DNA from 2 places in the Pseudoalteromonas sp. APC 3358 genome. Region 1 is predicted to be linked to the other one. Evidence: predicted binding sites of a transcription regulator. Region 1 holds the regulator's gene; the other holds the start of a gene.

Region 1 (16,798 bases):
TTCTACATCAAGAAACAAATCCTGGTTGTGCAAGAGCACTGTTTCAGCGACACGGCGATCGTTCTATTTGGGTAAACCCGCCAGCATACCCATTAGAAACACATGAGATGGATGCTGTGTTTGGTTTACCGTATCAGCGTATTCCTCACCCAAGTTACGGCGACTCTAAAATTCCTGCTTACGACATGATAAAAACGTCAGTTAATATTATGCGCGGCTGTTTTGGAGGTTGTTCGTTTTGCTCAATTACGGAGCATGAAGGGCGTATTATTCAAAGCCGTTCGCAAGAATCAATTATTGAAGAAATTGAACAGATTAGAGATAAGGTACCCGGTTTTACTGGTGTTATCTCTGACTTAGGTGGCCCAACGGCAAATATGTATAAACTGCGTTGTACTAGCAAAAAGGCAGAAAGTACCTGTAGACGTTTATCATGTGTGTATCCTGAAATTTGTAAGCATATGGATACAGATCATACGCCAACAATAGACTTATACAAAAAAGCACGTGAAGTTAAGGGTATCAAAAAGGTATTGATTGCTTCTGGAGTTCGTTACGACTTAGCTGTACGCGACCCGCGTTACGTTAAAGAATTAGTAACGCATCATGTAGGTGGCTACTTAAAAATAGCGCCAGAGCATACAGAGGATGGTCCATTATCAAAAATGATGAAACCAGGTATGGGGGCGTACGATCAATTTAAAGAATTATTTGATAAGTACTCTAAAGAAGCCGGTAAAAAGCAGTATTTAATTCCTTACTTTATATCTGCTCACCCAGGGACAAAAGATGAAGACATGGTAAACATGGCTTTATGGCTTAAATCAAACGACTTTAAGCTTGATCAGGTACAAAATTTTTACCCATCACCGATGGCTAATGCGACGACTATTTACCACACAGAAATGAACTCTTTACGTAATATAAAAAACAATACAGAAGTTGTTCCAGTACCTAAAGGTGCTCGCCAACGTAGATTACATAAAGCTATTTTACGCTACCATGATGCAGCAGGTTGGCCGATGATACGTGAAGCACTGCGTAAAATGGGTAAAGCTAATTTAATTGGTAAAGGGCCTAACTGTTTAGTGCCTGAAGAAGGGCGTGATGAAAAAGCAGGTAAAGGTGGCAGTAAAGGCGGACGTCCTGCACTAACGCGACATACCGGTTTTAGCCAATTTAAAAAGGCAAACACTAAACCAAAAGTAGGCGGTAATCGTCAAAGTACACGTTAGTGATTCAATCTAATAACAACTAGTAGATTAGTTTAATTACGCTAAGGTTTTTTAAAACCTTTTTAATACGTAAATTAAGTAAACCTTGCTCTTTATTATCTATATTATTGTAGGTGATAAAGAGCGAGCTTTTAGAAACCCCTCTTGAGATAGCACATATTTAGTGCCTATATACTTGCAGTTAGTTTTTTCTTAAAACGTTGATGATAACCACAAACGTAATTTAAGTGACCATAACGGCTGAATGCCTGTTAGCCCTTGCGTCATTTTATTATCTTTTAAGATTATATAAGATGGCGTGACTTGCCCTTGCCAATCGGCAAATATCTCACCGTGTTGATCGTTGACAGTGGTAAAACTGTAGCCATGATCATTTAGATACTCATGTAGTTTTTGATCCGAGCCTGATTTTATTGCGATGCTCACGACAGGGTAGTTATTCTCGTTTGCGAGTTCGTTTATGGCAGGGGAGGTAATGCTACAAATAGGGCACCAAGTTCCCCAAAAATAGACAAGTGTTGGTTTATCTTGGCTCATTGCTGACAAATCAATGTTTTGCCCTTTATAATCTATTAATTGTAATTGAGGATTTGCTGGCATAACAGGTTGTCGCCACCAATTTACAGCGTTATAAATTACGAAAAATATGAAACCATATATCAACACACTTTTTAATATTGATAGGCCTTTTTGTTTTGGCGTTTTTTTAGGTGTGTCTTTTTTATTTTTGATATCCGTTGTCATAGTTGCAGCTTTACCCTAAGTGTTTTTTACTTTAGTTATTTGCAAAGGTTTCTAATTTAAACCAGCAACCAAGTAGCAGTACCTAAAAAGGCGAATATACCCACAATATCTGTCACCGTGGTTAGCACCACACTCCCTGCAAGTGCTGGGTCTATATTCATTCTTTTAAGAATAATAGGGATACTCGCACCAGCAACACCTGCCACCACTAAGTTCATAAACATAGCGAAGGCGAGTACGCCACCAAGCATAAAATCCCATTGCCATAGGGCAATAACACCTGCTATTAACAACGACCACAAAACACCGTTTAACGCGCCAATAGCAAGCTCTTTCATCATTAAAAAGCGTTGGTTAGTTTGATTTATATGGCCTACCGCAATACCACGAATAACAAGCGTTAATGATTGGCTACCTGCAACACCGCCCATAGAAGGGACAATACCGTTAAGTACAGCTAAAATAGGTAAAACATCTAAAGTGCCTTCAAAAAAGCTAGCTACAAAAGCAGCTGCAAGTGCAGTTAGTAAGTTGACACCTAACCAAACTGAGCGTTTTTTAGAGCTTTTTAGTACTGGCGCAAAGGTATCTTCTTCATCATCAAGACCGGCTAAGCCCAATAAACTATGCTCAGCATCTTCTCGGATTACGTCAACGATGTCATCGATAGTGACACGGCCAAGGAGCTGATCGTTATCATCGACTACGGGGGCCGATATCCAATTATGACGTTCAAATAATTGCGCGACTTCACTTTCATCCATTGAGATTGGAATGGATTCACAATCTTCATCCATTAAATCGCGAACAATCTTTTCTGGCGGGTTAGTTAATAATGTACTCAGCGATAAAGCGCCTATAAAGCAGTTATGCTTATCAACAACGTACAAGTCATCGGTACCTTCTGGTAACTCGCCACGTAGCCTAATATACCTAAGTACAACATCAAGCGTAACATCAGGGCGAATGGTCACCGTATCGGTGTTCATTAGCGCGCCAGCAGAACGCTCTTGATACGAAAGTGCTTGTGTTGCACGCTCACGGTCTTGAATGTCCATCGCGCTAACAACGTCTTTATAAACGGTGTCTGGCAGACTACGTAATACTTCACCTAAGTCATCGTGGCCCATATCTTCTGTTGCGGCTGCAATGTGCTTAGGTTCCATTTGGGCAATAATGCCTAAACGAACATCTTCTGATAGTTCTTCAAGAACATCACCTTGCACATCAGGATCAACCAACTGCCAAAGGAGTCGGCGAATTTTATGTGGTGATGATTCTAATAATAATGCGGTATCACAAGGAGCTGTTTTTGCGAGCATGCGCCTAACTTGAACAAATTGACCACTATTGAGTGACTTAGTCACCTGTTTTAGTTGCTGTAGTGGGTAATCTTGTTCAAAAGCTTCAGGCATTGGCGTCCTTTATAAATTTTTATATTACTTTATGGGGAGAGGTGAGTTAACTGGCGTCACTAACCGTATTTATTTTATATATCTGTTTTAGTTGGGGCATTAGTAATGCGAGCATTATTTTTATAACTGTTTATTCTTGTTCATTAAAACGTTGTGCTATTAATTCTCCAACAGCATGTAAAGCTTGCTCAGAATCGGGGCCTTTACATACAACTTTTACTTCTTTGCCTTGGCTACTTTCAAGTAACATTAATGCAAGTACGCTATCGCCTGCAGCTTCTTTGTCATCTTGAAATAATGTAATTGTCGCATCAAACTGCACTGCCAATTGGGCAAGCACTGTGGCTGCTCTGGCGTGCAATCCTAATTTGTTTTTTATTAAAAAAGTGTCTTCACAATGCATAACTTACTCTACCTAAGCTGAACAGGTGATTATTCAGCTATATTATTTTTCTTGTTCGCGATGGCGAATTTTCACATTGGGATGTGTCATTGCAAAACTTTCACCGATAGTTTGCGCTAAATATACAGAGCGATGTTGTCCGCCTGTACACCCAATGGCAATGGTTAAATAACTGCGGTTATTTCGCTCTAAGTGCGGTAACCATGTTTGTACAAATGTTTGAATTTGCCATGTGAATTTTTGCACTATGCTGTGATTGGCCAAATAATCTTTAACGGGTTGATCTAACCCATTTAAAGGTTTTAATTCAGGTTCCCAATGTGGATTTGGTAAAAAGCGTGCATCAAATACGTAATCTGCTTCTTTTGGTATACCGTATTTAAAACCAAACGATTCAAACGTGACAATCAGTTGCTTATCTTTTTTACCTAAAATCTTTTCACGAATAGATTCAGCAAGTTGATGAACGCTTAAATCAGTCGTATCTATCATAAAGTCGGCGCGGGTGATTAATACATCAAGTAATTCTTTTTCTTTTTTGATGGCTAAATCAAGAGGCAACGAGTCAATTGATAGTGGGTGTAATCTACGAGTTTCAGAAAAACGTTTGATCAATGTTTGATCGTCGCTATCTAAATAAAATAACGTAGGGTTTGCAAAGCCTGGCAAGTATTCAAGAATATCGTTAAATTCATCTTGTTGTTTAGGGATGTTACGCACATCAATGCTAACAGCAATTTTATCGTAGCTATCAGACACACTGCGAACTAATGAAGGAAGCAAGTTAACTGGAATATTATCTACGCAATAATAACCTAAATCTTCTACAACGCGTAAAGCAACCGACTTTCCAGAACCAGAACGGCCGCTTATGATAATTAACTCCATTTAACACCCTTTATAAAACTATGATTGATTGACAATAACTTGGTAAAGCTCAGCATCTGATTTTGCACTGCGTAACTGTTTACAAAAATCTTTGTTGTTTAGTTTATCAGCAATGGTTGCTAGAGTCTTTAAGTGCTGCTGGTTATCGCCATCTGGTACGATGAGTGCAACGAAAATATCAACAGGGCGATTATCGATTGCATCAAAATTTATTGGAGTTTCGCTAACGAGTACTAAAGCCAAAGGCTCTTCTGCACCGCTCATTCTTCCATGAGGAATGGCAATGCCACGCCCTATACCTGTACTACCCAATTTTTCTCTGCTCATTAAAGCATTAAGAATATCTTGTTGCGGTAAATACGGAAGTTTGTCGTGAGCAAGTTCGCTAATGAACTCTAAAATTCTTTTTTTGCTATTAAAAAGGACCGCAGCTTTGCTGCAGTCCTGGCATATAAGTGAGCTTAATTTCATCATATTAGTGTCGAGCAAGCTTCTCTTTGTGTTTAATTACTTGTCGATCGAGCTTGTCGATCAACGAGTCAATGGCGGCATACATATCTTGATGTTCTGTAGAGGCAAATAGCTCAGCACCGCTTACGTGTATGGTGGCTTCTGCTTTTTGATTTAATTTTTCTACATCGAGAATGACATGAACATTATTAATATGATCAGAGTGTCTTTCTAGCTTCGCAAATTTGGTATTAATATAGTCTCTTAGTGAATCGGTTAATTCTACGTGACGACCAGTTAAGTTTAGTTGCATAAGCATTACCCTCTTTTTTTTGCGTCTTAAATCAAACTTTTACGCTGATTTGACGGTGGAATAGCCAGAGATTCGCGGTATTTTGCGATTGTACGTCTCGCTACTTTAATTCCTTGCTCAGCCAATATATCCGCTATTTTGCTATCACTCAATGGTTTTGCTGAGTTTTCTGCTGCGATTAATTTTCGGATAAGCGCACGGATTGCTGTAGATGAACATTCACCACCGTTTTCGGTGCTTACATGGCTTGAGAAAAAGTATTTAAGCTCAAATATACCACGGGGTGTGTGCATATACTTTTGGGTTGTTACGCGCGAAATTGTTGATTCGTGCATTTCTACCATTTCAGCAACATCATTTAAAACCATTGGTTTCATGGCTTCAGGACCGTGTTCAAAAAAGCCTTGTTGTTGCTTAACAATACAATTTGTTACTTTTAATAGCGTGTCGTTTCTACTTTCTAAGCTTTTAATAAACCATTTAGCTTCTTGTAAATGCGAGCGAATAAACTGGCTGTCACCACTGGATTTTACAGTGCGAGACATTGCAGCGTATTGGCTATTAACACGAATTTTAGGCATGCTATCTGGGTTTAACTCAACAACCCAGCGGCCTTTAATTTTTTTAACTGACACATCGGGAATAACATACTCAGATTCTTCTCTTACAATAGTATCTGCAGGTTTAGGGCTAAGAGTATGTATTAATGTCATTACTTCTTTAAGCTCTTCTTCTTTGAGCTTAGTTTTCTTCATTAATGTACGATAGTCACGAGCAGCTAATAAATCAATATGCTCGGTTAAAATCATTTTTGTTTCATTAATGTAAGGTGTTTCTTTATCAAACTGGTTAAGCTGAATACACAAACACTCTTGTAAACTACGTGCAGCAATACCAACAGGATCAAACAGTTGGATGCGTTTTAATACAGCTTCAATTTCATCAAGTTCGACTTCGTTATCATCTTCGTTTTCTTGATTAAAGCTTTCTAAAATCTCTTCGCAGCTTAGTGTTAAAATACCTGAATCATCGACGGCTTCTACAATAGCAATAGCAATAGCTTCGTCTGTAGGGCTAAATGGCGTTAGTTGTAACTGCCACATTAGATACTCATGGAGCGTTTCAGTAGAGGCGCCTTGGTATATTGATTCGTCTTCAGGCATCGGACCCGATGATGCTGCTGGAGCGGCACTCATGTACTCATCCCAACTAACATCCATAGCCATGTCGTCACTTAGCGTGTCTTTTGCAAGTGCTTCACCACTATCTTGTTCGTATTCGCTTGGAGCATCATCGGCAGATGCGCTAACAGTTATGTCATCTGTATCTGCTTTTTGCTCGTTTTTACCTGCAGCGTCTTCTGAATAGTCTGCTTCTTCAACCTCTAATAGCGGGTTGCTGTCGAGAGCTTCTTGTATTTCTTGCTGGAGATCCAATGTACTGAGTTGCAACAAACGAATAGCTTGTTGCAGCTGTGGAGTCATTGTAAGTTGCTGGCCCATGCGCAGCTGTAGTGATTGCCTCATGTATCTCTAACAATCCTTTTATGTTGTTATAATTAATACTAGCAGATGCTTAAAGACATGGCGTAAATGTTACAGCCTAAATTGCTCGCCTAAGTAAACATCGCGTACTGTTTTATCATTTAATACGTGTTCTGGAGTACCTGATGCAATCAGCTCCCCATGAGAAACAATGTAGGCTTTTTCACAAACATCAAGGGTTTCTCTTACGTTATGATCGGTAATTAATACACCAATCCCACGATTTTTAAGATGTTCTATTATTTTCTTTATATCTAATACCGAAATCGGGTCAACACCTGCAAATGGTTCATCCAGTAATATAAATTTAGGATCTGCTGCCAGCGCACGTGCTATTTCAACACGACGACGTTCGCCACCCGACAATGCCATACCTTGGCTATCACGAATGTGTTGTATGCTAAATTCATCTAATAATTTATCGAGAGTGTCTTCTCTAGCTTGTTTATTTAACTCTTTGCGCGTTTCTAAAATGGCCATTAAGTTTTGATAAACAGTCAGCTTTCTGAATATTGAAGACTCTTGCGGTAAGTAGCCAATGCCTAATCTAGCACGACTATGCATAGGTAAAAGAGTAATATCGTTATCGTCTATCGATATTTTACCTTTGTCGCTAGGTACAAGTCCTACTATCATATAAAACGTGGTGGTTTTACCTGCGCCGTTAGGGCCAAGTAAGCCAACAATACTGCCAGCTTTGACTTCAAGGCCGACGTTTTTTACAACTTCACGGCCTTTATAGCTCTTTGCTAATAGCTCTGCTTTTAATGTGCTCATGGTTGACCTTTGTCGCTTTTTTTACTTTTTTTAGTCTCGATTGGTACTAAAATTGTGTGAACGCGGTCAGTTGAGTTTTCATCTTTTTCGGCACTGATTAGCTGCTGCTCTATATCGTAGGTAATGCTTTTAGCATTTATTTTTTGTCCCGCTTGCGATACTTGTGCATTACCAACAAGCGTTAAAAAACGCTTAGATACATCATAACGCACTTCGTCAGCACTGGCGCTCATAGTCGTGCCATCTGATTGCTTTTCTTCAAAGTGCGCAGGGCTACCTGTAGCAATTAATAATTGTTTATTATCACCAAGTTCATCGCGTTTATGTACTTCTAAGCGGTCGGCTGTGATACGGCGGTTACCGTGAATAATTTCAACGTTTTTCTCAAAAATCCCGACATTAGCTTTTAATTGACCTTCTTGCTTATCGGCGCTTATTGAAATTTGATTTGCAGTCGGTTGCGTGTTTTGCTCTGCAGCACTACTATTAAACGCTAGTATAAGTGTAGGAATAATAAGTGATTTTAATATTTTATTGGTCATAATATATGGTTCGCGTATGGTTAATTAGTTTTATCACTTCGGTTTTTAAGTCGGCTTCTAGGCCTTTACCAGTGATTTTTAAATTGGGTCCAGTGATGATAACGGGTTGCTCCGAACGCATTGTTAATAGCTTTATATCTACCTGAATATTATCAGCATTGATTTTGTCTATCATGGCGTTATCGGTTAAGTTTTTGGCAACCACATTGCCTTCTAAAATTAATTGTTTGTCTTCGTATAATGTTGCTTCGTCTGCATTTATTTGCCACGTTTGCTTTTCGTTATATAAAGTAAAAATAGGTTTTTCAAAAAACGTAAAACCTAATTGTTGATATAGCTCCATTTTAGCCGCAGTGACTTTGTGGCTAATTTTACCTTGTTCGTCATAGGCTGTTTGTTTGAGTTCAATGGCTATGTAATCAGGCTTGGCAATAACTTCAGGCTCAGTCTGAGGTACAATATTTGTTTGTGTAAAATAAGGGTACCAAAGCCAAACCATACAGCTAATGAATAAAACGCTTAATATTATGCGCGCTGCATTCATGAACTAGTGCCTTGTGTAGTCAATGCTTTACCATTTTCAAGCATAAGTAAGTCGGTGAGCTCTCTTACTGCACCAAAGCCGCCAGGCATTTGCGTTACATAGTGTGATAAACGTTTAATAAGTGGATGGGCATCATTTACTGCAACAGCAAAGCCGACTAATTCCATAACGGGCATGTCAGGACCATCATCACCGATATAAGCAATTTGTTCATCGCTAAGGTTGAGTTTGTCTTTTAATTCTTGATAGGCAATGAGCTTATTTTCTTGGCCTTGATAAATATGCTGTACGGTTAAGCTGCTCATACGTTGTTGCACTATTTGTGAATGACGACCAGTAATTACAGCAACTTCAAAGCCACTGTTTATAAGCGCTTTAATGCCAAAACCATCTTTTGTATTAAATGCTTTTAGCTCTTCACCTTGATTACCAAGGTAAATACGGCCATCAGAAAATACACCATCAATATCGCATATAAGTAGTTTTACTTTTTTAGCGCGTGCTTTTGCATCATCGCTCAGCGGTTGATAGAGTTCTTCAAATTGCATTTATAATACTCCTGCTTTTAATAGGTCTTGCATGTTTAATGCGCCAATAGGTTGGTTTTTCTCATTGACGACGATTAAGCCATTTATACGTTTGTGTTCCATAATATTAAGCGCTTCAGCAGCCAAAATATCTTGCGTAGCCGTTGTGCATGACTTAGTCATAACAACATCTATTTGTGTTGTATGAATATCAATTCTTTGCTCTAAAATACGACGCAAATCACCATCGGTAAATAATCCCACGAGCTGCTGATTTTCATCAACAATGGCTGTCATGCCTAGCCCTTTAGCAGACATTTCAATAAGGGCATCTTTAACTGTTTGTGAAACGCTAATAATAGGTGTATTTGCGCCGCTGTGCATAACATCTTTTAAAGTAAGTAATAAGCGCTTGCCTAAACTACCACCTGGGTGAGATAGCGCGAAGTCATCAGCTGTAAAGCCGCGAGCTTCTAATAATGCAACCGCCATGGCATCGCCCATCGCAAGCGTTGCAGTGGTACTTGATGTAGGAGCTAGACCCAATGAACAGGCTTCTTTTTCTACTTTAATACACACATGTACATTAGCAAGGGTCGCCATGGTTGATTGCGTATTGCCAGTCATCGATATCATTTTGGCACCAAGTCGTTTTAAAACCGGAATGATATTTAAAACTTCGCTGGTCTCCCCTGAATTAGAAATAAGCATAACCACGTCATTTTTAGTGATCATCCCTAAATCACCATGACTTGCTTCACCAGGGTGAACAAAAAATGCTGGACTGCCAGTGCTTGCAAGGGTTGCCGCTATTTTATTGCCAATATGACCTGATTTACCCATACCAATGACAATAATACGGCCTTCGCAGTCGTACATTAATTGGCACGCGTTATGAAAGTTTTCATCTACATATTGTGCAATATCACTAAGTGCTTGGCGTTCAACATCTAAAACGCGAAGGCCTTGTTCAATAAAATTTAGCGTTGCCATCATTTACCCTACTTGACTAAAAATATACCCTTGGTAACCCAAAAACGCTATTAGCAATAAGCCGCCTTCTACTCTATTGATACGTTGGGTGCCTCTAAAGTTCAATGACATAATAATAAGAGCAAGTGTTGCGCCAATCATAATTAATACGTCTCGGCTTACTAATGATGGGTCAATGGCAGAAGGGTTAATAATACCGGCAAGTGGTAATACCGCTAGAATATTAAATATGTTTGAGCCAACAATATTACCTAGTGCTAAATCATCTTCATTTTTAAGTACACCTGCAACCGAAGCGGCAAGTTCAGGCAAACTAGTACCGATGGCAATAATTGTTAAGCCAATGACTAAGTCGCTTAAGCCGAAGTATTTAGCAATATCGACAGCCGAACCTATTAAAAAATGAGAGCTAACAGGTAGGAGTATCATGCCGACAACTAACCAAAATACCGCTTTTTTCGTAGGTACATCGTTTGGTACATCGTCGCAGGCTTCTGACACAAATGGATCATCTTGGTTTTTTGCACGCATAGATACAATAATTAACCCACCGATGAATACGATAAAGCCAACCAAAAGTGCAACACCTTCATTAAATGAAAAGTAGTTATCTGAGAACACATACCAAGTAGCTAAAGATACGAGCATCACTAATGGCATTTCACGTTTTAATGTACTTGATGAAACTGAAAGAGGGCGAAATAGAGCAGTGATACCTAACACAAGTAAAATGTTTGTAATATTAGAGCCAACAGCATTGCCAACCGCTGTGTCGGTTTTGTTAGCTAGAGCGGCAGAGGCTGAAACCATCATTTCAGGTGCTGAAGAGCCCATAGCTACCACGGTTAAACCAACAATAAGTGTAGGTACACCAAAGTTTTTAGCAAGAGCCGCAGCGCCATAAACAAACCTGTCTGCACTCCAAACAAGAGCTGCAAAACCAAGAATTAAAATAACAAACGAGGTAACCATTGTGTTAAGCCAGTTATACAAAATACGGATGGCGCGAATAGTAACAAAAGCCAAGATGAAAGTATAAATAAAAGAGTAAGGTCAACTACGTAACAATGCTGCTTTTAAACAGCTAATTTAAAAATTTAAGCCGGGGTTAAGCTGTTTTGAGCGAGTCTTATAATCCTTTTCATGGGTGTATTACAAAATCTTACGAATTGTTTTTTCCATCTTTGACAAAAAAGCTTTAAAATAGGTGCACTAGTGAACATTTTTATGGAGAGCGACTTGTCGCAATCAATAGTAGAAGTCAAGGATGTTAGCTTTTCGAGAGGCAATAGAACTATATATAAAAATATGAGTTTTAGCGTTCCTAAAGGTAAAATTACTGCGATCATGGGGCCAAGCGGAATTGGCAAAACCACTATGTTGCGTTTAATTGGTGGTCAGCTTAAACCAGATTCAGGTGATATTTTATTTGAAGGTGGCAGCATTCCTAAAATGTCTCGTAAAGAGTTATACGAAGCACGTACTAAAATGAGCATGCTTTTTCAAAGTGGTGCGCTGTTTACTGATATGTCGGTATTTGACAATATTGCGTTTCCTATAAGAGAGCACACAAAGCTAAGTGAAGACCTTATCCGATTAGTTGTATTAATGAAATTGCAAGCGGTTGGGCTACGTGGCGCTAAAGATTTAATGCCCTCTGAGTTATCGGGCGGTATGGCAAGACGTGCTGCACTTGCGCGCGCTATAGCACTTGATCCAGAGCTAATCATGTACGATGAACCATTTGCAGGACAAGATCCTATTTCGATGGGCGTATTGGTTAAGCTAATTAAGTCGCTTAACGAAGTATTGGGTTTATCGTCTTTAATTGTTACACACGATGTGACAGAGGTAATGAGTATTGCCGATCACGTTATAATTATCGCCGATCAAGGTGTAATTGGTTGTGGTACTCCTGATGAAATGCGCAATCATGAATCTCCTTTAGTTCAACAGTTTTTAAAAGGCTTGTCGGATGGTCCAGTACCATTTCATTTTCCGGCTCAAGCTTATGCAGATGAACTGCTTGGAGAAAAAGCATAATGTTGGATTTATTTCAAAAGCTAGGGCATAAAACGCTAGGACGTTTTGCGGCTCTTGGCCGTTCGGCTTATATGCTATTTAGTGCGCTTGCGCATGTTCCTAATTTTAAAAAAGGCACACCGTTACTTGTTCGCCAGCTTTATATGGTGGGTTCGCAATCGTTGCTGATTATTATGGTGTCGGGTTTGTTTATCGGCATGGTGTTGGCTCTACAAGGTTACACCGTATTAGTTGGTTATGGTGCTGAGGATAGTTTAGGGCCGTTAGTGGCACTGAGTTTATTGCGAGAACTGGGCCCGGTTGTTACTGCATTACTATTTGCAGGACGCGCAGGTAGCGCATTGACTGCTGAAATTGGCTTAATGAAAGCAACAGAGCAACTTTCATCACTTGAGATGATGGCAATCGATCCGCTAAAACGTATTATTGCACCGCGCTTTTGGGCGGGTTTTATAAGCATGCCATTGCTTGCATTGATATTTTCAGCCGTAGCAATCATAGGCGCTCATTTAGTGGGTGTAGATTGGCTGGGGGTTGATACAGGTAGTTTTTGGTCAATCATGCAATCACAAGTGTCGTTTCAGCAAGACATACTAAACGGTATTATTAAGAGTTTTGTATTTGCCATAGTGGTGACCTGGATTGCGCTTTATAAAGGATATGACTGTGTGCCGACCTCAGAAGGGATCAGCAAAGCAACCACCGAAACGGTTGTTCATTCGTCATTAGCAGTTTTAGGTTTTGACTTTATTTTGACAGCGGTAATGTTTACCAGCTAATAGGGTATAGATAATGAATTCACGGAAATTAGAAATTTTAGTTGGTTTTTTTGTAGCACTTGGCATTTTAGCTTTTGCGATGCTCGCACTTAAAGTTGCCAATTCAGGTATTAGTGGCTCTGGCGAAACATATACGCTTAATGCCAAGTTTGAAAACATTGGCTCATTAAAAGCACGTGCACCAGTAAAAGTAGGTGGTGTTGTAATTGGTCGTGTTGAATCAATTTATGTTCACCCACAAGAATTTTTACCAGTGGTAAACATGACCATTGATGCACAGTATTTATGTCGTTTTTCAGACACAAGCTCAATCTCTATTTTAACGTCGGGTATTTTAGGTGAGCAGTACTTAGGTATTCACCCTGTCATTTCTCCAGATTCGGCTAAACAACGTTGTTTAGGCGAAACAGTGACTGAAAACAAGCAAGATGAAGCAATTGACGATTTGTTTGGTGTGGAAAGTAAAGCACTAGGTGATGGCGATTCAATTACTGACACTAAGTCTGCCATTGTACTTGAAGAATTAATCGGGCAGTTTTTATTCAACCAAGGTAGTGAGTAATTATTATGTTGAAAAAGTTTTTAGCTATTGTAGCAATTGGCACAATGACGCTAACTCAAAGCGTAAGTGCAGCAGATGTAAAATTAATCGATCCAAATAAAATGGTACGCCAAGTTGCTGATAATACATTTGCACGTATTAAAAAAGATCAGCCATTAATTGTTAAAAATCAAGAGCATCTTCGCGTAATCGTTGAAGAAGAATTAATGCCTTATATCGACTACAAATATGCAGCACTTCGCGTACTAGGTAGTGAAGTATCTAAAGTACGTGCAATTACCGACGAAGCTGAAAAAGCCAAAGCAATTAAAGAAATTCAACGCTTTATTGGTGTGTTTAGAGAGTATTTAGTTGCTACTTATGCAGGTGTATTCACTCAATATACAAACCAGAAAGTTGAGTTTGGTGCAGAACAAGCATTTAAAGGCAAAGATGTCGTTGTCGTTAAAACTAAAATTATTGAAGATGGTAAACCTGATATCAGAATCGATTTTAAAGTACGCGAAGACCGTGACGGTGAATGGCGCGCGTACGATATGATTGCTGAAGGTATTAGTTTACTAGATGCAAAACAAAGTGAGCTACAAGGTATTTTGCGTCAGCAAGGTATTGATAATGTAAGTAACCTTTTAGAGCAAAAGAGTCAGCTACCAGTTCAGTTTAGAGGCAGTAACTCGAATGACTAAATTGGCAATAAGCCAAGTTGATGGACAACATTTTCGAGTAAACGGTGAGCTTACTCGAAATTCAATTGGCGATGAACAGCTTCTGAACAACAAGCTATTAACCAAGCATAAAATCATCTATTTCGACCTAAGTGGTGTATCTAGGGTTGACACAGCGGGCTTAGCTTGGTTAATTCACTCTTTTGCAGAATTAAAGCAGCAAGGCATTCGCCTTGAATTGCAAAACCTACCTGAGCAATTGCAAAATTTAATGCAATTGGGTCAGGTTACAACCCTATTTGAGTGAGAGTTATGGAAACTAGCCAAGTCGAAACATTATTACGCGAAGAACTTCAATTAGCTGAAGTACATGTAAAAGCCAATGGTAGTCATTATGAAGTTGTTGCAGTAGGTGAATGCTTTGACGGTTTAAGCCGAGTTAAAAAGCAGCAGCTAGTTTATGGCCCATTAATGAATACAATTTCAGATGGCACAATTCACGCAGTATCTATTCGTGCATTTACTCCTGTAGAGTGGAAGCGTGAACAAAAATTTATTTTACCGCAATAAATAGGGCCTCTTAATGGATCAATTTGTAATTCAAGGTGGTACTTCACTTGCTGGTGAAGTGACTATTTCTGGCGCTAAAAATGCCGCACTTCCTATTTTGTTTGCTTCATTATTAGCTGATGGAAAAAGTACATTTACTAATGTACCGCGCCTTCGCGATATAGTGACCACTGAAGCCTTATTAAAAACTCTAGGCGCTGATGTTAATTGGCACGGCGATACGCTAGTGATTGACGGCGCAACGGTTAATAAAACATTAGCGCCATACGACTTAGTTAAGCAAATGCGTGCTTCAGTACTTGCATTAGGCCCTTTAGTTGCTCGTTTTGGTGAAGCTCAAGTGTCTTTACCTGGTGGGTGTGCTATTGGTGCTCGCCCTGTTGATATACATATTCAAGGTTTGGAGCGCATGGGCGCACAAATAAACGTTGAAAATGGTTATATTAATGCCAAGGTAAACGGTCGCTTAAAAGGCGCTGAAATCTTTATGGAAATGGTAAGCGTAGGCGCTACCGAAAATCTATTGATGGCAGCAGCCCTCGCTGATGGTAAAACCATACTTGATAATGCTGCACGCGAGCCCGAAATAATTGATTTAGCTAACTGCTTAATTGCTATGGGCGCTAAAATTACGGGTGCAGGCACCAGCCGCATTGAAGTTGAAGGCGTTGAGCGTTTAGCAGGATGCGAGCACAGCATTTTACCAGACAGAATAGAAACAGGTACATTTTTAGTCGCTGCAGCAATGGCAGGCGGTGAAGTACTTTGTAAAAACACTGACTTTCATTCTCTTGAGCCTGTGATTGAAAAGTTACGCGCAACAAATGCACATCTAGAAGTGCATAACGACAGTATTTATCTTGATATGCGCGGCCGAGAACTGAGAGCCGTGAATATTAAAACAGCTCCACACCCAGGTTTCCCTACGGATATGCAAGCTCAGTTTACAGCATTAAATGTAGTAGCGAATGGTAGTGCGACTATTACAGAAACGATTTTTGAAAACCGTTTTATGCATGTACCAGAGTTGCAGCGTATGGGTGCTAATATTCGTTTAGAGGGGCATACCGCAATTTGTGGTGAGACTGAGAGCTTAACGGGCGCGCAAGTGATGGCAACCGACCTGCGGGCTTCAGCTAGCTTAATCTTAACGGGTATAGTGGCACAGGGTGAAACGGTTGTTGACCGTATTTATCACGTTGATAGAGGCTATCAGCGCATTGAAGATAAGCTAAGTGCGTTGGGTGCAAATATTAAACGTCGAAGTAGTTAAGTAGATATTTAACTAGCTAAGCTATTTTAAAAAGGTCGGACACGCAAATTGCTATCCGACCTTTTTATTGACGATGTATGAAAGTTGGTATTATTTTTTATTAAAGCTTTGTTTCAAGCTCAGCTACCACCACCATGATTTTTTCTATTTTACCATTCCGGTAAAGCTCAAATTCTATTTCTTTACCTGGTTCTGTATTACCTATTTCTTCCAGCACTTTTTGTGGATTTGCTACCGAAAGCCCTGCAATTTTAATAACAATATCTTGCTCTTCAATGCCCGCTTGCCATGCTGGTCCCAAAGGGTCTAAATTAGTAATACGCATGCCAGTAACTGGGGTTAGGCTGTCGTTCACTTCCTTGCCGGTACTATCTACTGCTGTGCCTTCAAAGCCTAAATAGCCGCGCACAACGCGACCATGACGAATGAGCTTACCCATTACTTTTTTAGCAAGTGAGTAAGGAACCGCAAAGAATATTCCTTGAATATTCAAGTTCTCACGCGTTTTAAACTGCGCAGAAGTAATGCCAA
Region 2 (16,798 bases), on a different contig from region 1:
TTAATAGACGTGCTATTAACTCTATTAATTTTAATCGTTGTTTACTTTATTGCTATAAAAGTTCAACGACGTATAGCCAAGCCAATAGAGCAGTTAAGCATGCTATTGCAGAATGTATCTAAAAATCATAACTATGATGCACGCGCGCCAATAACCGATGTAAAAGAAATAACCGCTCTTTCAAATAGTTTAAATATCATGCTTACACGCACCAAAAAGCAACTTGAGCGCCACGAAAAAGATAAACAAGAAATAAAACAACTAAACCAAAGCCTTGAAGAAAAAGTAAACCAGCGAACAATCGCTCTCAGAGAAGCAAATCAAGAGCTTTTATCAACCCTTGAGCGAATGCATCAGTACCAAACGCAAATTGTTGAAAACGAAAAAATGGCATCGCTTGGGCAAATGGTTGCTGGGGTTGCCCATGAAGTGAATACACCAATAGGGCTAGGTATTACAGGCTCTACATTACTTCGAGATAAACTGGCAGATATACAGCAAAGCTTTGACGATAAAAAACTTACCTCAAGCCATCTAAAACGCTTTATAGATGAAGGTATTGAAAACTTAGACTTAATTTATCGTAATCTAAATCGTGCCGCAGACCTGATATCTAACTTTAAAAAAGTGGCCGTTATTCAAGATGACGGTGTTAATACCTATATTAATGTACATAAATTAATAAGTGATGTTTTAACATCGATTCAATCTGAACTACTGCCTAAAAAGCCTGTCGTTATTATTAACTGTCCGACCGACTTGGCTATTCATAGTAAGTCTGAACCTCTGCAACAAGTGTTTCAGCAGTTGCTTATGAACTCTGTGATCCATGGATTTATAGGTAAAGAAAATAATGAAATTCGCTTTGACGTAGAACTGGTAGGGAAAAAATTAACAATAGTTTATTCTGACAATGGTCAAGGCGTTGATAAAAACATTAAAAATAGAATTTTTGACCCGTTTGTAACTTCAAAGCGCGGACAAGGCGCAAGCGGCTTAGGCATGCACTTAGTCTACAACCTAGTAACACAAGCACTTGGCGGAAGAGTTATGTTTGATCTTGAAGAAAAACACGGTGCTCGCTTTATAATTACTATTCCTTAAATAAAGATCACTAAAAAGTGCATATATTTAAAATTTATCCTTGAATTAGCATTTAATGACCTCATTAATGAGGCATGTGATAAGCGCGTAACATTATTTAATTGCATTAAATAAATATTACCAAGCGATTTATGAACTTTTTTATCTTTGCTGTATCACATACATTGATGAAAGGTTAGAAAGTGATATAGTTTTGCTTTGAATTAGTCTGATTATTTTAAGTACCTTGTTTGATTGAATGATGTATCAATTATTAAAGGAAAATGGCTTCGACTTTATGATTCAAATAGCTACATCCACGTATATATCAATTAAACAGTAGTTTTTGCACTGCCCTTTTTAGTAGACTTTGGACACCCTACTGTTTTATTTTTATCCAATTTGTTTTTTCCTTGTTAACAAATGGGTATAATCCTATAATCTCTAGTAATCGGTTATAAATTCGTCACCGGTTTTTTATAAATAAAATATTCCAAAAGGTTAATTAATAATGCAAACGCCAGTCATTCTAATCGTAGAAGATGAAGACGTAACTCGACTGAACCTAGTTAGTTTATTTGAAGCTGAAGGGTACAAAGTTATTGAAGCCATTGATGGCGATGATATGCATGACAAGCTTACAAATAACGATGACGTTAATCTTGTAGTTATGGATATCAACCTTCCTGGTAAAAACGGTCTTATTTTAGCCCGTGAATTACGCCAAAAGCGTAAAGTAGGTCTTATATTCCTAACGGGTCGTGACAACGATGTTGACCGTATTTTAGGTCTTGAAATTGGCGCAGATGACTACGTTACTAAGCCATTCAACCCGCGTGAATTAACTATTAGAGCTCGCAACCTAATTACTCGTACTGCTTTAGGCGGTGAAGAGTCAGCACTAGAAACAAATGGTGTTATTACGTTTAACGGTTGGGAACTTGATGAAAATAGCCGCTGTCTTACTTCTCCAAATGGCGACGCTAAACGTTTACCAAAAGGTGAGTACAGAGCACTTCGTTTAATGCTTGATTCTCCAGGTCGTATTTTTAGTCGTGAGCAATTAATCAAGCACATGACAGGCCGTGAGCTTCGTGCAAATGACCGTACTGTTGATGTTACTATTCGTCGCATTCGTAAGCATTTTGAGAGTGATAACTCAACGTCAGAGTTAATCAGCACCATCCATGGTGAAGGTTACCGTTTCATTGGTAAAATTGACGCTTAATTAGAGCTAATTAGTTTTACTCTAATTGCTGTAAAAATAAATGAAGGGCTTTTTGTCCTTCATTTATTTTATCTGCTAAAACATCTAACCACTGCTTTAACACTTCATCAGATTCATCAATCGCACCATGCTCCATTATTTTGGCATGAAGCTGCACATCATTTAAACCTACCGAGCCAGCCGCACCTTTAAGTTTATGCGCTACTGATTCATACTCTTCTCTATCACCGGTATTTAATGAGGTAAGTAATTCTTGCTGATATTGTGGACTTAGCTTTTCAAATAACTGACTACTGCGTCTAAATACAACTAAGCCCATCGAATTTACAAAGTCTTCTATTGTTTCAATATCTAATAAGTGTGCATCAATGCCCTCTAGCGCTTCTTCACTTACTTTTAGCTGTGGCTCTGTGCATTCACTTTGCTTAATGCCAAATAAGTCAGCCAGCATTTTATCAAGCTTAACTGTGTTAATTGGTTTAGCCAACGCACCTTGTATTGATATACCTTCAAGCTCTTTTTCAGCACTGCGTACATTGGCAGTTAAAGCAACAATGGGTAATTTATCAAAGTGGCTATCTGAGCGTATTTGCTTAGCAACCACGTCACCGTTTATATCTGGCAATTGCATATCAAGTAGTACTAAATCTAAGTCATCTTCGGTTTCGACAAACGAGAGTGCATCTTCACCGGTTTCAGCCCATAACACTTCATGCCCGCGTTGCTCTAATAGGTTTGTAGCAATTTCGGCGTTAAGAGGCACATCTTCTACTAGTAGAATATACAAACCACGGCCAACATAACTTTGCTCTGTTGGTGCAACACATAAACTAAGCGGTATTTGCACTGTAAAACAACTTCCTTCGCCTTCAGTACTATTTACCGTAATTATCCCTTTCATTGCACTTACAAGTGCCTTGGTTACAGCTAAACCAATACCTGAACCTATTGCGTTAGTGCCTTTTAAATCCGGCGCTTTGTAATACATATCAAATATATGGGCAAGCTGCTCTGGTGGAATACCTTGACCTGTATCTAGTACCTTAATAACTAACCATGGGCCTTCTACGCGATTTTCTCTGCTGCATTCGAGTGTTACTTTGCCTTGCTGAGTAAACTTAACGGCGTTGTTAATTAAGTTCCAAACAACTTGGCGTAATCGAGTCGGATCGAGCTGCGCGTAAACATCAAGTATGCCATTGCGCTTAATATCAAACTCAAGCTCTTTTTGCTCTGCTATTAAGCCTGCAAAGTTAACTACATCGTTTATAAAGTCTGACACATTAATAGAATTGGTTGCTATATCGAGCTGATCTCTATCTATTTTATCTAAATCTATAATATCGTTAAAAATATTACCGAGTGTTTCAGCACTCGAAAAAATAGTATTGCCCCAACTACGCTGCTGCTTATTAAGCTCTGTGTCTAATAACATACGCGTTAAACCAACAATGCCATTTAAAGGAGTACGTAGTTCATGGCTCAGCGTAGCAATAAACTTACCTTTGTCTTTATAGGCAGTTTCGAGTGCCTGTGCAGCTTCTTTACGGCTAGTGATATCACGTCCAAAACCCAGTAAACCAATGTAGTCACCGTCATCATTTATAAAAGGTAATTTACGCAGCTCAAACCAACGTGTTTCACCATTTACTTCATAGCCTACATCTATAGTTAGTGCTTTATGGCTTTGCTCTACTTCTTTATCGGTTGCCAAAACTTCAGCTAAAAAATGACTCGGGAATATCTGCTCAACCGTTTTTCCTATTAACTCACTACTTGATTTTCCCATTACCTCTTCAAACATTTTATTACAGCCGGCAAATACACCGTTGTTATCGCGGTAATAAAATAAATCGGGAGATGAATCAACGATTGAGCGTTGCAACATACTTTGTTGGGCAAGTTCTTGTTGTGTTTTTTTACGCTCAGCAATTTCTCGGCGCAGCTCTTCAATAGCGCGATGCTTGGCATGAAATGCCATTTTACGCTCATCAATTTCAATATTTAAACGACTAATGTTGTCTTTTAAGGTTTGGTTTAAGAGCTTCTCCTGCTTGGTTGCGCTATCTAAATAAGCATACGAGGCATCTAATTGACGTATTGAATTAAGTAATACACTTATAATTAAAGGAGAAACCACAGCCGTAAAAAATACCACAGCCAAAATATCAACAAGGTGTAATTCGCCTATCGCAACATAATAAAACATGCTCGATAAAATAAGAGATACAGTTAAAAATAAAGTGTAACAAATAGCTGCGGTTTTAAATTCACCAAATCGCGTTATTGAGCTGGAAAGTACCCGAGCCCAAGGGCTCAAAGAATAATCGGTCATACGTAATTTTATCTCTTAGCTGTGTGCTTAAATATAAAGAAGGCAATGCGCATGTATAAACATACCATTTTCCCAGATTTTAGCATTTTTCTCCTACCACTACCCATGTTGTGCGATAAAAACAGAATTTTTCATGTTTGATTTTGCTCATCTCTTAAACTCATCATTTCAGCAATAAATTATTTAGTGTAAAATGCCCCGCTTTATTATCTCCAAAATACGAGTAGCGCACATGCAAACCAAGATGCCAGATATAGCAGACACTGCACCCGCTTTACGAACAGGTAAATTAGACTGGGTTGGCATGGGCGAAATCGAACTGCCATTTATTTTTGAGTCACGAGACTTATCTCCAGTTACAGTAAATGCCAAAGCTCGTGCATTTGTAAATTTGCATAAAGAAGATGCCAAAGGCATTCATATGTCACGTCTATTTTTAGCACTTGACCTGCTTTCGACTGAGCAGCAAGTCAATCCGCAAACAATAGCGCAAGCACTCGATACCTTTATAACTAGCCACGAAGGGCTGAGCGATAAAGCACAAATTGAATTTAAATTTGAACTACCGCTACGCCGTAAGTCACTATTAAGTGGTAAAGCAGGCTGGAAAAGCTACCCAGTTGTACTTACCAGTACAATTGAAAATAACATTATTAGCTACGAGCTAACCGTAGATGTTACCTATTCTTCAACATGCCCTTGCTCTGCAGCACTTGCACGCCAGCTTATACAAAACGCGTTTAACGAAAAGTTTAACCAAGAAACCTTAAGCCAAAAAGATGTGCACGAATGGCTAGGCACTACACAAGGCATAGTCGCTACACCTCACTCGCAGCGCTCTATTGCCAACGTAAAAGTAAAGCTTGATAGCAATATTCAAGAATTTGACGTAGTGACTCTAATAAATACCCTCGAAGCTGAACTTAAAACGCCTGTACAAGCGGCAGTAAAACGCGAAGACGAGCAAGAATTTGCCCGTTTAAATGGTCAAAATCTTATGTTTTGTGAAGATGCAGCGCGTAAAATTAAAGCTTTATTAGAAACAGATAATTACAGCGATTACTGGCTGCAAATAAACCATTATGAATCACTCCATGCACACGATGCTGTAGCTATTGCGGTTAAAGGTATTGAAGGTGGATACAAAGCTTAATAGCTACATAGTTTTAGCTTTTATAAACAGTTGGTAATTATTTTATAACTCATACTTTTTAGGCACGTAAATTGCTTTATTTGAGCAGTGTCAATTTGTTGTTATGGAGTTACCGTATGGAATTCGCTTTATTATTAATTCTAGTATTAGTTGTCGGGGCTTCTGTTGTTGCGTCAAAATTTAATGACGATGGCGGAAACCCGTATCCTTTTACCCGCAAGCAAACTGTTTTTACGCAGGTTGAAGGCGCTTTTTTAAATCTTCTCGAGCGTGCTGTTGGCGATCAATATAAAATTGTTAGTCGCGTTAAGCTAATTGACGTTATTGACTGTAAGCAAGGTCTTTCTATTAAATCTAAACGTGCTGCTTTAGCTAAAGCTAAAAATAAGCAACTCGACTTTGTATTAATCGATAAAGAAAAACTAACTATTGTTGCGGCCGTTGACCTAGTTAACAATGCCAATAAAGATGGCCACAAAGCTCAACGCGACTGGTTTGTAAACGGTGCACTAGAGTCTGCGGGCATTCCACATATTCGTATGAAAGTTAAATCGGGCTACCGTCCTTCTGAAGTACGCGATGCAATTATGTTTAAACTTGGTAAGCCTGCAGCAACACAAACGCAGCGCCCTGTTCGTAATCGCTCACATAAGCCAGCGGTACTTTCACCTTCTCAAGCCAAAGCACAAACAACTGCTTTAGCTGAAATTTAAAAACCAAATTAAATACTCTCCTAAAAAGTATTTAAAGCGAGCTCATAAACAAGCTCGCTTTTTTGTTTTTTATTGCTAACTTCACGTATAATCAAGTGATTCAAACTCAGGAATTAAACATTATGAATGTTGGTATTATTGGCGCAATGGAGCCAGAAGTTAAAATTTTACGTGAAGCGATGCAAAACCCACAAATTTTAACTAAAGCAGGTTTCACTTTTTATACTGGTGAATTGGCTGGTAACACAGTAACACTTGTACAATCTGGTATTGGTAAAGTAGCATCAACAATTGCAACTACCTTACTAATTGACAACTTCAAACCTGATTGCGTAATTAACACAGGCTCTGCCGGTGGATTCGATCCTTCTCTAAGTGTTGGCGACGTAGTAATTTCGTCAGAAGTACGTCATCACGATGTAGATGTTACTGCTTTTGGCTACGAAATTGGCCAAGTACCACAAATGCCAGCAGGCTTTACAGCTCACCCTAAATTAGTTGAAGCAGCACAACAAACAATCGAACAAATCAGTGATGTTAAAACACTTGTTGGCTTAATTTGTACTGGTGACACATTTATGTGTGACCCTGTGCGTATCGATAAAGCACGCAGTGATTTTCCTACAATGCTTGCCGTTGAAATGGAAGGCGCTTCAATTGCACAAACGTGTTTTACGCTTAACACACCATTTGTTGTAATTCGCTCAATGTCTGATATTGCAGGTAAAGAGTCACCACAATCATTTGAAGAATACCTAGAAACAGCATCAATCAACTCATCTAAAATGGTTGTCGCACTTTTAGAAAAGCTAACTGCAGTGTCTCTGTAAATGCTTAGCAATATTGTTCAAAATCACTTGGACTTTATTGCCTTCATACTAGCGCTCCTTGCTGAGCGCTTTATTCCCCTTATTAGCTGGTATCATCCTAATACAGCGTTAAATGCTGTTTTTAGTGCTATTGGCAAGCGCATATACAAAAGCAAAGAACCTAAAAGATATCAATATTTGGCAGCTATACTCGCAAGCACGCTCATTTTAAGTGTCATTCTCATTATTGTAGTGCTACTACTCGAGTTTGCTTTTTATCCTGAATTACTCGCTGGCCTTATTTTATACTTATGCTTAGAAAGTAAGAGTATTGATAAAAAAGCACTTCGCATTGCAAAGCTAACTAAACAAAATCAAAAATCGACAGCACGCGAATTACTAAAACCACTGCTTGCCCGTGAAGTTAATAGGCTTTCATCTCCTGGTATTATCAAAGCATTAATTGAAAGCTTAATACTGCGCACTGCTCGATACTATTTCGTAGTTATATTTATATTTTTAGCCTTTGGCCCTATTGCTGCCCTCGCCTATCGATTACTTACTTTAATACAACAAGCCTGGCGTAGTGACATATCCCCAAATAGCTACTTTTTAAAACCGCTTAAAACTCTCTTGTTTATTATTGAGTATATTCCAATGCGCTTACTCGCTTTAACTATTGCAGCAAGTAGAGCGAGCAAACAAAGCATGCACTACATAAAGCATTATGGCAGACATTTTTATCAAACAAATACAGGTTGGCTACTAAGCACATGCTCTGCATCACTTGGCGTGCAGCTGGGCGGGCCTGCAGTTTATTTAGGTACTCGCTTTAATAAAATGCGTATAGGTACTGATAGACTACCTACACCCGAGGATGTACCTGTAATAATTAATAGATTAAATCAGGCGCGTGTATTTTGGTTGTTAGTAATTGTAAGTATTGAAATATTAAAAGTGATTTAGTGACTATTTAGTGACTACCTCGTAACTATTTACAGACCCCAAAATACGAGCACAAAAAAACCAGCCTAGGCTGGTTTTTTAGTTTTCAAATGGTATTTAAGCTACAGTGATGTTTGCAAACTTACGTTTACCTACTTGGTAAATAGCCGTTGTGCCTTTTGCTATTTCAAGTTTGGTGTCAGTGATTTTATCTTCACCGTTAAGTTTAACTGCACCTTGCTTAATCATACGCATTGCTTCTGATGTACTTACTACTAAATTTGCTTCTTTAAGCAAGTTAGCAATTAAAATAGTATCTTCTGCAATAGTGATTGTCAGCTCTGGGATTTCATCTGGTAACGCTTTTTTCTGAAAACGCTGAATAAAATCATCATGTGCACCTTGTGCATCAGCTTCACTATGAAAACGAGCAATTAGCTCTTTAGCTAGTTCAATTTTAATATCGCGCGGATTCGTACCTTGCTCAACACGTTCTTTTTGAGCTGCAATTTCTTCAATAGAAAGCGCACTTAATAAGTCGTAATAACGCCACATTAGCACATCACTAATTGACATTATTTTACCAAACATATCGTTAGGCGCATCAGTAATACCAATGTAGTTACCAAGCGACTTAGACATTTTTTGAACGCCGTCAGTACCTTCAAGTAATGGCATCATTAATACTGTTTGCGGCTTTTGCCCTTCAACTTTTTGTAGCTCACGACCCATTAGCAAGTTAAAGCGCTGATCAGTACCGCCCAGTTCAACATCTGACTCTAGTGCAACCGAATCCCAACCTTGTACCAGTGGATATAAAAACTCATGAATTGCAATTGGTTGACCGCTGCCGTAACGCTTTTTAAAGTCATCACGTTCAAGCATGCGCGCTACTGTTTGGTTAGCAGCAAGTTTTATCATACCTGCAGCGCCTAACTTTTCCATCCAAGTAGAGTTAAATGCAACAGTGGTTTTAGCAGGATCTAGAATTTTGAATACTTGTTCTTTATATGTTTCGGCATTGGCTAGTACGTCTTCGCGAGTAAGTGGTTTACGCGTTACGTTTTTACCTGTTGGGTCACCAATCATGCCAGTAAAGTCACCAATTAAGAAAATAACCTCATGACCTAAATCCTGAAAGGTTTTCATTTTATTAATTAGTACAGTGTGCCCTAAATGTAAATCAGGGGCTGTAGGATCAAAGCCAGCTTTTATTTTTAGCTTTTTGCCCGACTTTAGTTTTTCAACTAGTTCGTCTTCAATTAATATTTCTTCTGCACCGCGTTTTATCTCTGCTAGAGCGGTTTGTAAATCCACTTTGTATTACTCCAAAATTCTGCCTACGAAGGGGCGGACTAGTTACTTGTAATCACGGTTTAATATAGGTTTAAACCGAATATATATATGTAGCTAACATAACAAATTTCTACCTAATTAAAATAACTTTTTAAGTTATTAATGCAACTAAACAAAATGAATTGAGTCTTAGTTAGATAGGACGTTAAAAAAGGCTTCCTAACCCTGATTTTAGCGTAGTTTAAGGTTAGTTTAAATCTACAAAGCACTAGTATTCGTACATTATTAAGTATATCCTGCAATATTATGTATTTATTATCTTGACAGCAGAAAAAGGCACGTTATGGTTCACGTGGTTAACACTCTCCCAAAAAAACACAAATTGCTTATTTTAGGTTTAGTTTCTGCTATTGCCGGCTTGGCATTTCTTCCTTCTGAAAAAGCGACTGCTTCTAAAGACAATAATGCAGATGCATTAGAGATAGGCAAGCGCTATGAGTTACAAGTTAAAGTTGATGACAACGAAAAATTAACTGAGTTAAATTCAGAGCAAGCAGCAGAAAAGTTACCAGAATACGACTTTGTCGATCATAAAGTTAAAAATGGCGACAATTTAGCAATTATCTTCAAACGTGCTGGTTTTTCAGCTCAAACGCTCCATAAACTAATTAACACTAACGCAGAAACGCGCAAGCTAACTAAAATTCACCCCGGTGAAATACTTAGCTTTGCGACAGCTGAAGATGGCTCTTTGGCTCAACTGCGCTATGTGATTTCAAAAACCGATACTTTATTTGTTACCTTAAATGAAGAAGGTAACTACGATACAGCTATTGATAGTAAAGAAATTGAAACGCTAACCAAAACCGCTGGCGGCGAAATATCTAACAACTTTTGGACTTCAGCAATAGCGGCAGGTTTAAGCGAACGCCAAATAATGAACTTTGCTGACATATTTGGTTGGGATGTTGATTTTGCAAACGACATTCGTAAAGGCGATGTGTTTGGCTTAATTTACGAGTCTCATTATGTTGATGGCGAGTTTATTGGTACCGGTAAAATTATTGCCGCTGAATTTGTAAACCAAGGTCAGCGCTTTGCAGCGATTCGCCATACCGACGGCAATTTTTATACGCCTGAAGGGCGTAGCATGAAAAAAGCATTTTTACGTGCACCTGTAAGCTTTAAATATATTAGTTCGAGCTTTAATCCTCGTCGCTTACACCCAGTTACTGGGCAAGTTAGAGCGCACCGTGGTATCGACTTTGCGGCACGCACTGGCACACCGGTGGTTGCATCAGGTAACGGTAAGGTAGTTAAAGCGGGTTACAGCAAGTACAACGGTAACTACGTATTTATTAGCCATGGCACACAATATGTAACTAAGTACTTACACCTAAATAAGAAACTAGTTAAAACGGGCCAAAAAGTTAAACAGGGCCAACAAATTGGTACTGTAGGTTCTACGGGTCGTGTTACTGGCGCGCATTTACACTATGAATTTTTAGTAAATGGCGTTCACCGTAATCCTAAAACAGTAAAACTTCCTAAGTCAGAGCCACTACCTCGCTCAGAACTTGCTAAGTTTAAACCGATTGCAGATAACTTTATTGCCCAACTTGAGCGCAATCGCGAGCTACAGTTAGCACTTAAATAAAGTTTATTAATAAACATTAAAAAAGCCTTTGCAGGTTAAACCTGCAAAGGCTTTTTTGTATACGCTAAAAACCATTAATACATTAATACATAAATGAGCTGAATCACTAAGGACACCATCACTAATGGCCAAATATATTTGCTGTATTTGGTTGCACCGTTGAGCCCTATTTTACTTTGATATTTTTCAAGCAGTGGAATAAGTATCGCTAGCGCGACAAACAAACCAATTAAAATAACGAATATATTCATATCAATGCCCTACTTATGGTAGCTCATGGCCTTTAGCGCTTACATAAAGTGCATACCAATGCTCACGAGTTAGTTGTACGTTTACAGCATCACAAGAGGCTTTAATACGCTTGGCATTAGTTGTTCCGATAATAGGCTGAATAGATGCGGGATGGCGCAGTAACCATGCAATAACAATAGCCTCAGCAGAAGTATCATAAAGTGCAGCCAGCTTATTAACTAAAAGACTGGTGTTTATATCAGCCTGCGATGCGTTTGATAAATCACTGCCGCTGTATAATCCTTGGCATAAACTGCCCCAGCTTTGAATTTGAATTTCAAAATGGCGACAGTACTCAATACTACCTGGCGTAAAATTAAGATCCTTACCGTCACTGTTACCGGCATATACACCTTCATCAACAAACTGATGTTTTTGTAAACTAGCCTCAATTTGATTAGCCACAATCGGCATATCAAGTGCATGCTGTAAAAAATTCATTTGATGTTGCTGCATATTCGATACTGCAAAATTGCGCACTTTACCGCTTTCTTTTAAGCAACTAAATATACGAGCAATTTCGTTAACTTCCATGAGTGGATCAGGACGATGCAGCATAAGTACGTCTAAATAGTCTGTATTTAATCGCTTCAAGGATGCTTCAACTGATTGCTCAATCCACTTTGATGAAAAATCATAGCGCTTGGGCCCTAAGTCATCTTCAAAACGAATCCCACACTTAGATTGAATATACATGTGCTCTCTAAGCTCTGGTCGCTCGCTTAATGCTTTACCAAAAACCTGCTCCGCTTTACCAAAAGTATAAATATCAGCATGGTCAAAAAAGTTAATGCCACCTTCAATAGCGTTATCTATGCATTCATGAGTTTGCTTAACATGTGCATCAGTGATTGCGTCTTTATTCCAACCGCCGCCCAGACCCATGCATCCGAATACAAGTTTACTAACATGAGGTAAGTGCTTTGCTAAAGGTGTGTGAAGCATGATAACTATCCTTAAAATTTTGAAGAGCTGTTACTGTAAACAAAAAGCGCTGAACAAGAAACCATTTAGCGGTGAACAAATTAAGAACAAAAAAAAGCGCAGTAAACTGCGCTAAATCATTTATTAACTACCACGTTAATTATTAGCCAACAAGTGCTAATAAAATACCCGCAGCAACTGCACTACCAAGTACACCCGCTACGTTGGGTCCCATAGCATGCATAAGTAAAAAGTTATGTGGGTTGCTTTCAAGGCCAACTTTATTAACTACTCGTGCCGCCATTGGCACAGCCGATACACCTGCTGCCCCAATTAATGGGTTTATAGGTGTTTTAGATATGCGGTTAAGTCCTTTTGCCATAAATACGCCAGATGCCGTACCAATTGCAAAAGCCAGTGCGCCAAGCACTAAAATACCAATCGTCTCAACAGTTAAAAACTTATCTGCAGCAAGCTTTGAACCTACAGCTAAACCTAAAAATATAGTTGTAACATTGATGATTTCGTTTTGAGCACTGTTACTTAATCTATCAACAACACCCGACTCTCGCATTAAGTTACCTAAACAAAACATACCTACAAGCGGTATAGCAGCCGGTAAAAACATAGCCGTTAAACTAAGCACCATAAGAGGGAAAATAATCTTTTCCTTTTTAGATACTTTGCGAAGCTCTGGCATCTTAATTTTACGTTCTTCTGGGGTTGTTAACGCACGCATAATTGGCGGCTGAATAATTGGCACAAGTGCCATGTATGAGTATGCGGCTACCGCTATTGCACCAAGTAAATCAGGTGCCAGTTTTGACGCTAAAAATATTGCAGTCGGTCCATCTGCACCACCAATAATTGCAATAGCCGATGCGTCCTGTAGAGTAAACTCAAAACCTGGCACATAGTTAAGTAATATAGCGCCAAACAATGTAGCAAAAATACCAAACTGTGCAGCCGCACCTAATAACAACATACGTGGGTTTGCAATAAGCGCGCTAAAGTCGGTCAGCGCCCCTACTCCCATAAATATTAATAACGGAAAAATCCCCGTATCAATACCCACGTAATAAACGTAATACAAAAGCCCACCTGGGTCTGACAAACCTGCCACTGGTACATTTGTTAAAATTGCACCAAAACCAATTGGTAATAATAATAGTGGTTCAAAGCCTTTAGCTATCGCTAAAAACAGTAATAAACACCCTACCGCAATCATAATTAACGATGGGATTGTAAAGTTAGCAATGCCAGTAGCATTCCAGAGGTTTAAAATACCGTCCATCCTCTATTTGCTCCTAAGCTAATGCAATCATAGCGTCGCCGGTAGTTACGGCATCGCCTTCACCAACCAACACTTCGGCAATAGTTCCGGTATGCATTGCGCGTATTTCGGTTTCCATTTTCATGGCTTCCATAATAATCACTACATCACCTTCGTTAACAACTTGCCCAGCTTTTACCTTAATCTTAAAAATATTACCGGCTAAAGGTGCGTTAAGGGTTTCACCTGATGCAACTGAAGCAGATTGAGGAATGTGCTCAGAGTCTTTTAATGTTACTTCTTTTAGCTCACCACCTTGCGCCACTACTACGTCGTAAACTTTACCATCTACTTTTACGCTGTATTGCTCAGCTTTAACGCTGTTATTATTTGATCCCGATTTTGGTGCTGCCTTATTGCTCTTATCTTCAACGGTAGGAATAGGCTCAAATGCATCAGGGTTATTACGATTTTTAATAAATTTCAAACCAACTTGTGGAAATAATGCATAAGTTAGTACGTCATCAATTTGCTCATCAGCAAGTGTTAAACCTTGCTCTTGCGCTTCTTTTAATAATTCAGCTTCAAGCGTTGCAAGCTCTGGTGCAATGTTATCTGCAGGGCGACAAGTAATAACCTCTGCTCCATCAAGCACACGCTCTTGTAGCTCTTTATTCATTGGTGCTGGTGTTAAACCATATTCACCTTTTAATACGCCAGCAGTTTCTTTAGTAATTGTTTTGTAGCGCTCGCCCGTAAGTACATTAAGTACAGCTTGAGTGCCTACAATTTGCGACGTGGGTGTTACTAAAGGTAAAAAACCAAGATCTTCACGTACGCGTGGGATCTCAAGCAAAACTTCATTAAGCTTATCTGCCGCGCCTTGCTCTTTAAGTTGGTTTTCCATGTTTGTAAGCATGCCACCAGGTACTTGAGCGAGTAAAATACGACCATCAACCCCTTTTAAGCTACCTTCAAATGCCGCATATTTTTTACGTACATCTCTAAAGTAAGCAGCAATTTCTTCTAGGTGGTTTAAATCAAGGTCGGTATCGCGCTCAGTTCCTTCAACTATCGATACAATAGTTTCAGTTGCGGTGTGTCCGTAAGTCATACTCATTGATGAAATAGCGGTATCAAGCATATCAATGCCTGCATCAATCGCTTTTTGATAAGTCGCAGTACTTAAACCTGTTGTAGCGTGGCACTGCATAGCAATAGGAACCGATACGGTTTCTTTAAGTGCTTTAATTAATTTTTCAGCATCGTACGGCTTTAATAAACCCGCCATGTCTTTAATACAAATTGAGTGACAGCCTAAATCTTCTAATTGCTTAGCCAGAGTCAGCCACATATCAAGCGTATGAACAGGACTTACCGTGTACGAAATAGTACCTTGAGCATGCGCGCCTACTTTTATAGCCGCTTTAATCGCTGTTTCTAGGTTACGTACATCGTTCATTGCATCGAAAATACGAAATACGTCAACGCCATTTTTATGTGCGCGTTCTACAAATTTTTCAACTACATCATCAGCGTAATGGCGGTAGCCTAATAGGTTTTGACCGCGTAATAGCATTTGCTGTTTAGTATTAGGCATCGCTTTTTTAAGCGCACGAATACGCTCCCAAGGATCTTCGCCTAAATAACGAATACACGAATCAAATGTAGCACCGCCCCACGATTCAATAGACCAATAACCTGCATCATCTAGCTTGCTAGCAATAGGTAGCATATCGTCTAGGCGCATACGTGTTGCGAGCAATGATTGGTGCGCATCGCGTAATACCAATTCTGTTAATTTTAATTTAGCCATGTGTGTGCCCCTTATTTATTATTTGATTTGTACTGAGCAATGGCAGCACTAATAGCAGCGATGTGCTCATTAGGCACACCTTGAGATTTAAAAGACGGTGATTTAGCTGGTGATGCCTCTGGTTCGCTATAGCGCGTCACCAAATTAGACATAAGCGTTACTGCACCAATTAATATCGACAGAAATACAAACACCCCAACCATACCAGTTAGCATTAAGCTACCAGCCGTTGTGAGTAGAGCACCTATATCCATTTTTCTCCCCCTTGAAACCCATATCGAAAATAAAAAATCGATTTAATTAAATATTTATTCACTGGATAATAACAAAACTAGTCGCTTTGTCTACATCTTGTAAATTGGTAAAACCAATTAAACTATAAACAACATAACACTCAACAAATTTACATGCCATAACCCAGCAATCATGCGCCCTACAATACATACAGAAAATAACGACTATAGCTAATAGTTATATGGAAGTTGTTAATTAACTATTCAACTTAATAAAAATAACCGCCAAATTTTATAATAAGTACAAAAACACACATCAATTGTTAATTGGTCTTACCAAAAACATTGTTTTTAGTGAATATTTACCGGTAACTTGTAACAGTGTGAATAACTTACATAACAAAGCGTAAAAATTACTAACTAACTAATAACTAAAAACACAGTTAAAAACCATAACCATCTGATATAAAACAAAAATAAACTTTGGCATATAACTGGCATTAGTTATTGTGAGCAAATTTGATAACCAAGGAGAAAACAATGTTACGCTGGACAATTACATTTTTAGTTATTGCTTTAATCGCTGCAGTGTTAGGTTTTGGTGGCATCGCAGGTGCCGCAGCTGGTATAGCAAAAATTATATTTTTTATATTTTTAGTACTTTTAGTGATCTCATTAGTTTCAGGTGCACTACGTGGTAAATCACCCAGGTAGATAAAGCATTCAACTAACAAACACTAAAATTTAATTAATACTTACAAGGAATTACACTATGAAATCAACAACTGTTAAAGCAGCATTAATCGGTCTATTCGCAAGTTTTTTCATCATGGGTTGTGAAGATAACCATGCAGAAGATGCAGGCGAGCGTATTGACGAAGCAGTAACTGACGTGCAAAACAAAGTAGAAGATGCATGTGAAAATGTTAAAGAAGGCGTAAACGCTGAAGAAACTAACTGTTAATTCTTCTTGTATCGCTAAAAAACGGCCTTAGGGCCGTTTTTTTGTGCCTGTAATAAAATCACTGACTATAAAGCTGCT

The links. Region 1 encodes sigma-54, which starts transcription at its own class of promoters, with help from an activator protein. Its sites were predicted from a motif close to GTTGGCACGNNNNTNGNNT; they were not measured.
Region 2: the regulator sigma-54 is predicted to act here: its motif matches at 5,858-5,876, upstream of QL995_RS10820 (DUF2726 domain-containing protein).

Annotation. Positions count from the first base shown of each region.
Region 1 is NZ_JASDCE010000002.1:75,804-92,601, forward strand. Features, by position in the region: gene QL995_RS03000 (YgiQ family radical SAM protein) at 1-1,235, shown strand, start outside; gene QL995_RS03005 (protein disulfide oxidoreductase) at 1,428-1,979, opposite strand; gene mgtE (magnesium transporter) at 2,036-3,394, opposite strand; gene QL995_RS03015 (HPr family phosphocarrier protein) at 3,525-3,797, opposite strand; gene rapZ (RNase adapter RapZ) at 3,840-4,685, opposite strand; gene ptsN (PTS IIA-like nitrogen regulatory protein PtsN) at 4,704-5,156, opposite strand; gene hpf (ribosome hibernation promoting factor) at 5,161-5,448, opposite strand; gene QL995_RS03035 (RNA polymerase factor sigma-54) at 5,475-6,974, opposite strand; gene lptB (LPS export ABC transporter ATP-binding protein) at 7,044-7,769, opposite strand; gene lptA (lipopolysaccharide transport periplasmic protein LptA) at 7,766-8,311, opposite strand; gene lptC (LPS export ABC transporter periplasmic protein LptC) at 8,301-8,855, opposite strand; gene kdsC (3-deoxy-manno-octulosonate-8-phosphatase KdsC) at 8,852-9,403, opposite strand; gene QL995_RS03060 (KpsF/GutQ family sugar-phosphate isomerase) at 9,404-10,375, opposite strand; gene QL995_RS03065 (calcium/sodium antiporter) at 10,379-11,347, opposite strand; gene QL995_RS03070 (ATP-binding cassette domain-containing protein) at 11,603-12,418, shown strand; gene mlaE (lipid asymmetry maintenance ABC transporter permease subunit MlaE) at 12,418-13,197, shown strand; gene mlaD (outer membrane lipid asymmetry maintenance protein MlaD) at 13,211-13,759, shown strand; gene QL995_RS03085 (ABC transporter substrate-binding protein) at 13,765-14,445, shown strand; gene QL995_RS03090 (STAS domain-containing protein) at 14,438-14,731, shown strand; gene QL995_RS03095 (BolA family protein) at 14,737-14,994, shown strand; gene murA (UDP-N-acetylglucosamine 1-carboxyvinyltransferase) at 15,008-16,267, shown strand; gene QL995_RS03105 (trypsin-like peptidase domain-containing protein) at 16,368-16,798, opposite strand, start outside.
Region 2 is NZ_JASDCE010000005.1:350,877-367,674, reverse strand. Features, by position in the region: gene QL995_RS10840 (HAMP domain-containing sensor histidine kinase) at 1-1,104, shown strand, start outside; gene arcA (two-component system response regulator ArcA) at 1,595-2,311, shown strand; gene arcB (aerobic respiration two-component sensor histidine kinase ArcB) at 2,328-4,646, opposite strand; gene folE2 (GTP cyclohydrolase FolE2) at 4,879-5,799, shown strand; gene QL995_RS10820 (DUF2726 domain-containing protein) at 5,916-6,512, shown strand; gene mtnN (5'-methylthioadenosine/S-adenosylhomocysteine nucleosidase) at 6,635-7,342, shown strand; gene ampE (regulatory signaling modulator protein AmpE) at 7,343-8,287, shown strand; gene tyrS (tyrosine--tRNA ligase) at 8,384-9,583, opposite strand; gene QL995_RS10800 (peptidoglycan DD-metalloendopeptidase family protein) at 9,906-11,219, shown strand; gene QL995_RS10795 (hypothetical protein) at 11,294-11,470, opposite strand; gene QL995_RS10790 (aldo/keto reductase) at 11,484-12,455, opposite strand; gene QL995_RS10785 (sodium ion-translocating decarboxylase subunit beta) at 12,598-13,728, opposite strand; gene oadA (sodium-extruding oxaloacetate decarboxylase subunit alpha) at 13,742-15,523, opposite strand; gene QL995_RS10775 (OadG family transporter subunit) at 15,535-15,777, opposite strand; gene QL995_RS10770 (DUF1328 family protein) at 16,297-16,470, shown strand; gene QL995_RS10765 (hypothetical protein) at 16,529-16,720, shown strand.